Regions from separate parts of the Micromonospora sp. NBC_01392 genome, predicted to be linked through region 2. Evidence: predicted binding sites of a transcription regulator. Region 2 holds the regulator's gene; the other holds the start of a gene.
The links. The regulator HspR, encoded in region 2, represses chaperone genes until heat shock. The targets are predictions, from matches to a motif close to TTGAGTNNNNNNNACTCAA.
Positions count from the first base shown of each region.

Region 1: lon (endopeptidase La) is a predicted target of HspR. The motif match lies at 2,204-2,222, and genes of this name have one in related genera.

Region 1 is NZ_CP109549.1:4,190,069-4,193,459, forward strand. Features, by position in the region: gene lon (endopeptidase La) at 1-2,182, opposite strand, end outside; gene OG767_RS18265 (Lsr2 family protein) at 2,405-2,752, shown strand; gene OG767_RS18270 (hypothetical protein) at 3,174-3,391, opposite strand, start outside.
Region 2 is NZ_CP109549.1:403,922-407,312, reverse strand. Features, by position in the region: gene OG767_RS01865 (cation:proton antiporter) at 1-178, shown strand, start outside; gene OG767_RS01860 (hypothetical protein) at 350-778, shown strand; gene OG767_RS01855 (hypothetical protein) at 972-1,178, opposite strand; gene OG767_RS01850 (heat shock protein transcriptional repressor HspR) at 1,448-1,888, opposite strand; gene dnaJ (molecular chaperone DnaJ) at 1,913-3,103, opposite strand; gene grpE (nucleotide exchange factor GrpE) at 3,183-3,391, opposite strand, start outside.

The sequences.
Region 1 (3,391 bases), 3.3 Mb from region 2:
GCTTCGGGATGATCACCTCGGTGAGGCCGGCCCGGTGCGCGGCGAGCAGCTTCTGCTTCACGCCGCCGATGGGCAGCACCCGGCCGGAGAGCGTCACCTCGCCGGTCATCCCGAACTCGGGCCGCACCGGCCGGCCGGTGACCAGGGACGCCAGCGCGGTGACCATGGTGATGCCGGCGCTGGGACCGTCCTTCGGCACCGCGCCCGCCGGGAAGTGCACGTGGATCCGCCGCCCGGCGAGGGCATTCGGGTCGATGCCGAGCCGTCGTCCGTTGGAGCGCAGGTAGGACAGCGCGATGTGCGCCGACTCCTTCATCACGTCCCCGAGCTGACCGGTGAGGGTCAGGCCCGGCTCGCCCTCCATGCTGGTCGCCTCGATGAAGAGCACGTCCCCGCCCGCGCCGGTGACGGCCAGGCCGGTGGCCACGCCGGGCACCGCCGTACGTTCGGCCGACTCCGGGGTGAACTTGGGCCGACCCAGGTAGCGGGCCAGGGTGGCGGTGTCGACGCGGACCGGCGCCGGGTCGGACGCCAACGCCACGGTCACCTTGCGCAGGATCTTCGCCAGCGCCCGTTCGAGCTGCCGGACGCCGGCCTCCCGGGTGTACTCCCCGGCGATCAGCGCCAGCGCCTCGTCGGCGACGGTCACCTCGTCGGCGGTCAGCCCGGCCCGCTCCTGCTGCCGGGGCAGCAGGTGGTCCCGGGCGATGGCCACCTTCTCGTCCTCGGTGTAGCCGTCCAGCGTGACCAGCTCCATCCGGTCCAGCAACGGGCCGGGGATGTTCTCCACCACGTTGGCGGTGGCCAGGAAGAGCACGTCGGACAGGTCGAGGTCGACCTCGAGGTAGTGGTCACGGAAGGTGTGGTTCTGCGCCGGGTCGAGCACCTCCAGCAGGGCCGCCGCCGGGTCGCCGGAGTAGCCGACGGCCAGCTTGTCGACCTCGTCGAGCAGCACGACCGGGTTCATCGAGCCGGCCTCACGCAGCGCCCGCACGATGCGGCCGGGCAGCGCGCCGACGTAGGTGCGCCGGTGGCCCCGGATCTCGGCCTCGTCCCGCACCCCGCCGAGCGAGACCCGGACGAAGGTGCGACCCAGCGCCCGGGCCACCGACTCGCCCAGGCTGGTCTTGCCGACGCCGGGCGGGCCGGCCAGGGCGAGCACCGCGCCGGAGCCGCGTCCGCCGACCACGCCGAGGTTGCGCTCCGCGCGGCGGTTGCGCACCGCGAGGTACTCCAGGATGCGGTCCTTCACGTCGGCCAGGCCGGCGTGGTCCGCGTCGAGCACCGCCCGGGCCGCGGCCAGGTCGGTGTTGTCCTCGGTACGCGTGCTCCACGGCATCTCCAGGACCGTGTCCAGCCAGGTACGGATCCAGCCCGCCTCGGGCGAGGCGTCGCTGGCCCGCTCCAACTTGCCGACCTCGCGCAGGGCCGCCTCGCGGACCTTGTCCGGCAGGTCGGCGGACTCGACCCGGGCCCGGTAGTCGGCGGAGCCGTCCGGCTCGTCCTCGCCGAGTTCCTTGCGGATCGCGGCGAGCTGCTGCCGGAGCAGGAACTCCCGCTGGGACTTCTCCAGCCCTTCCCGGACATCGGTGTTGATCTGCTCGGTGACCTCCTGCTCGGCCAGGTGCTCCTTCACCCAGCCGACCAGCAGCTCCAGCCGGGCGGTGACGTCCGGCGCGGCGAGCAGCTCGGTCTTCTGCGCCAGGCTGAGCCAGGGCGCGTAGCCGGCCGAGTCGGCCAGCTCGGAGAGGTCGGTCATCCGCTCCATGGCGTCGATGACCTGCCAGGCGCCGCGCTGCTGGAGCACCGAGGTCATCAGCGCGCGGTACTCGCGGGCCAGTTCCCGGGCCCGGCCGGCCGGCGCGGGTTCGTCGAGGGTCGTCGCCTCGACCCAGAGCGCCGCACCCGGGCCGGGCACGCCGGAGCCGATGCGGGCGCGGGCGATGCCGCGCACCACGGCCGCCGGTTCGCCGCTGGGCAGTCGGCCCACCTTCTCGAGGGTGGCGACCACGCCGACCGAGCCGTACTCGCCGTCGATGCGGGGCACCGCCAGCAGCGTCTTGTCGCCGGTGGCGCGGGCCGCGTCGACAGCGGCCTGGGTGGTCGGGTCGAGGGTCACCGGGACGACCATCCCGGGCAGCAGGACGGCGTCGGTCAGGGGAAGTACCGGAAGAGTTGCCATCGAACACCTGCCATCAGTTGGTTGAGCGTGTCTGGCTCAAGTAACAAACCGTGCACCTTGTTCCGGCTTGTGACCCACGCCACGTCCACCCGCTCCGACCCTATTGCCGGTCCATCGTTTACCCCGACCCGCCGAATAGAAAGTGTCGGGTATTGTTGCGGAATTACCGCCAGGTAGGTCAAACTCTTAGCCACACCCCGCCCGACACAGGGAGTAATGGCGATGGCAAGGAAAGTAATCACCGTTCTGACGGACGACCTCGACGGCGGAAAGGCCGATCGGACCGTCGAGTTCAGCCTGGACGGCGTGGCCTACACGATCGACGTCTCCGACGAGAACGCGGGCGTCCTGCGTAAAGCGCTGGACCCGTACATCAACGCTGGCCGGCGCATCGGCCGCGGACCAGTCGACGCCGGCCGCGCGGCGCGGCGCGCCACCCGGCCGAGCACCTCGGGAATGGACCGCGAGCAGAACCGCGCCATCCGCGAATGGGCCGCCAAGAACGGCTACGAGATTTCCGAGCGCGGGCGCATCCCGGTCTCCGTGGTGGAGGCGTACAAGAGCCGCTGAGGCTCCCGGTTCACGGTCGGGCGCCACGGGGTCACGCTGGGAATCAGCGGGGCCCCGACCGGCTTTTTCGGTCGACAATTTTCATCCGGCTCGATCGACTCGGCAGCAACTTTCTCGACGCGCGCACCGCGCGGTGCGTGACCCTGCCGTACCCAGCCTTTCGCGCTGACCGCAGCGACGACGCGGCCGGTGCACGGGCCGCCACCCGGGTCCCGTCGCCGGCACCCGGGGGCCGCCGGACGGTCGGGCGGACAGCGCCGCCGCGTGCTTCCTCGACGGCGGCGAGCCACCGGCCGCACACCGGGGCGACGGCACCGGCGACCCAGCCCGGAAGGCCCACCGACGACTCGGCCCGACCCACCCGCGAAGCGGCCGGAGCCGCCCGGGCGTACCCGGGCGGCTCCGGCCGTCGGCGTGCGGGTCAGTTGACCTGGATGCGCACCACGTCGATGGCGGGGGTCTGGTTCGCCCGCTCCATCATCGGGATCCGGTGCGAGCCGTCGCCGGCCCAGACCGAGCACTGGGCCAGGCCCGAGTCCGGCAGACCCGGGATCTGGATCAGCACGTCGTCCGGCTGGGACCCGCCCCGGCCGTCCTCGGTGGCGACGAAGAAGGCCGGCACGTCCTGCGGGTTCGGGG
Region 2 (3,391 bases):
CGTGTCGGCCGTCTACCCGGTGGAGCCGAAGCTGGCCGCGCTCGCCACCGCGTACGTGCTGATCACGGTGGTGACCGGTCCGCTGCTCGCCCGGTTGCCGGACACTCCGTGGTTCAAGCAGTGGCTGCGCCGACGCGCCGCCGCCACCCGACCGGTCACGGTGCCGGTGGGCGACTGACCCGAGGCCGGGCCTGATCGGCTGCTCAGCCGGTCCGGCCCGACCAACGGTTGTCAAATTGGTTCCGGGAAGGTCTACCACTGCTCCGCCGAAGCGCGTTAACGTGTCGCCCCAGCAGCCAGGGTCCGCGGGTGGCCGGAGCCCCCGTCAGCGTCAGCGGAAGGTCGGCCGGTGAACGTGCGGGAAGAGACGTTCCACGGCTTCGCCAACCCGGTCGATCCCTCCCCCGCCGAGCTGCGGGCCTGGGCGTACCAACCGGACTCGGTGCCACTGGCCTCCATGCCGCCGGACTGGGACCTGCTGGTCGCCGGTGACCACCTGGTGCAGACGCTGTTCGACCTGGCCATGGACCGGTCCTGCCCGGCCCGCCGGTTCGCGCTGCACTGCCTCTACATCTACGCCGCCGACGGCATCCGGACGAACTTCCGCGCGCACCCGAAACGCCGCTTCCGCAAGCTGGTCGAGCAGGCCGAACGGACCGGCGACGACCTGATGCGCAACTGGGCGCACAACAGCCGGGTGCTGCTCGCCCGCCCGGATCTCTTCGTCTACCGCGACTGGTGCGAGGGCGGCCTGGTCCGCGAGAACCGCCGCCTCTGACCCACCCCGCCCAACCCCCAACCCCCGACCCCACCTCCGCCGTGATCATGAAGTTGACGGCGGTGTCGATCTCCACCGATGCCGCCAACTTCATGATCGCCGGTCAGGGTGGGCCGAGTGGCGTCCGGCCCGCACGAAATGGCGAACGGGCCGGGACCCCCCGTGGGTCCCGGCCCGCACGTCGACGGATCGGTCAGGTCGATCCGCCCTGCTTCTTGCGCCGTTCGTCGTCCCTGGCGCGGTCCACACCGTGGTCGGTCTGGTCGGCGAAGCGCCCTTCCTTGACCTTGTCGCTGAAGCGGCCCTCGGTGACCCGGTCGAACCGCTCCTTGACGTTCTCGGCCACCTTCTCGAGGCGTTCCTCCGCGCGTTCCGCCACTTTCTTCGCCGGTTCCGCCATGGCTCCCCCCGCCAGCCCGGATTCCGTTTCAGGGCTTTCATCCCTGATCGGAAGCCTAGTGGAATCCACTCCGCCGCACTCCCACTTCCGCAACCTCCGGCCGGCACCGGTGGAACGCCATGGAGCCCTCCGCGGCCGGGAGACACCCATGGCGTTCCACCCACTTGCTCTGCAGCCATGGGGGCAAGGGGAGAGACGACGGAAGGCCGGCAACGGCCCCGGGAACAGCGGGGACGTGCCGGCCCTCGAACGAGCGCGAGCAGCAGGTGTCAGCGATCGGGGGTACGGCGGGGACGCCAGACCACGAGCGCGGTGGAGGTGCGGTTGGTGGGCACCAGGTCGCCGCGGGGGAAGCCACCCAGCGACTCCAGCTCGGCGATCCGCCGGTACGCGGCGTCCAGCTCCGCCTCCAGCCGGGCCACCCGCTGCTGCGCCTCCTCCAGCAGCCGCTCCAGCCCGATGATCCGCTTGACCCCGGCCAGGTTGATCCCGTCGTCCTGACTGAGCCGCTGCACCTCGCGCAGCAGCACCACGTCCCGGACGCTGTACCGGCGACCGCCGCCGGCCGCCCGGCCGGGCTGCACCAGGCCCAGCCGGTCGTACTGGCGCAGCGTCTGGGGGTGCATGCCCGCCATCCGCGCCGCCACCGAGATCATCAGAATCTTGGCTTCGTAGGCCGGGTCACCCGAGCCGACGTACTCCTCCGACATGCCCGCTCACCTCCGCTGCCGCCGTCAACTGAATCGACGTACCCGCGCGTCGAGATGTTCCCGCGCGGCGGGCGGGGTCTGTGCCGCGAAGGTCTCCAGCGCCGCCCGCGCCTCGTCCGACACCTTCGCCGGGACCACCACGTCGAGCGTGACCAGCAGGTCACCGGCGCGGCCGTCGTTGCGTACGACGCCCTTGCCGCGGGCCCGCAGCACCCGCCCGGCGGGGGTACCCGGTGGCACCCGCAACGTCACCGTGCCGTCCAGGGTCGGCACCCGCAGGTCGGTGCCGAGCACCGCCTCGGCGTACGTGATCGGGACGTTCAGGGTCAGATCGTCCCCGGTGCGTCCGAACAGCTCGTCCGGGCGCACCTTCACGTGCACGAACAGATCTCCCGCCGGGCCGCCCCGGTCGCCGGGTTCGCCGCGACCGGCCAGTCGGATCCGCTGGCCGTCGGCCACCCCGGCCGGGAAGCGCACGGTCAGCGTGCGGGTCTTGGTGACCCCGCCGGTGCCGTGGCACTCCGGGCACTTCTCCTCGACGATCGTGCCGACGCCCTGGCAGTTGCGGCACGGCTCGGAGAAGCTGAACGACCCCTGGTTGCGGGTGGTCACCCCGGCGCCGTGGCAGACCGGGCAGGCCACCGGCGTGGTACCCGGCTTCGCGCCGTTGCCGTGGCAGGTGTCGCAGACCCCTGGTGCGCGCAGGGTCAGCGGCAGGGTGACGCCGCGGACCGCGTCGGAGAAGTCCAGCGCCACCTCGGCCTCGACGTCCCGGCCCCGGGCCGGACCGCGCGGGCGTGCCCCGCCGCCGGCACCGCCACCGGAGAAGATCGTGCTGAACAGGTCGGTGAAGCCGCCGCCACCGAACCGGGCGTCGCCACCACCGCCGGCACCGCCACCGCCGAACAGGTCGGAGACGTCGAACGGCGCGCCCCCGGACTGGCCCGCGCCGCGGGCGCCGCGCCGGAACGCGCCCGAGCCGAACAGCGACCGCATCTCGTCGTACTCGCGACGCTTCTTCTCGTCGCCGAGCACCGCGTACGCCTCGGAGACGGTCTTGAACCGCTCCTCGGCCCCGGCATCACCGGGGTTGTGGTCCGGATGCGACTCCCGGGCCAGCTTCCGGTACGACTTCTTGATCTCGTCCGAGGAGGCGGACTTGTCCACGCCCAACGCGGCGTAGTAGTCCTTCTCGATCCAGTCCTTGGAACTCACCGGTCCACCCCCTTCCACGGGTCGAATCCCGGTCGTCCCGCCCGCCCGGTGCGGGCGGGCGGGACGTCACGGGTCGGCACTACTCCGGGTCCGCGACCGCGACCAGAGCCGGCCGCAGCAGACGCTCGCCGAGTTGGTAGCCCCGGCGCATGACCTGCACGCAGGTCGGCTCGGTCACGTCGGCGGAGGTCTGGTGCGCCACCGCCTCGTGCCGGGTCGGGTCGAACGGGTCGCCCTGCTCGCCGAACGCGGTCAGGCCGAACTTGCCCAGCGCGGCGGTGAGCTGGT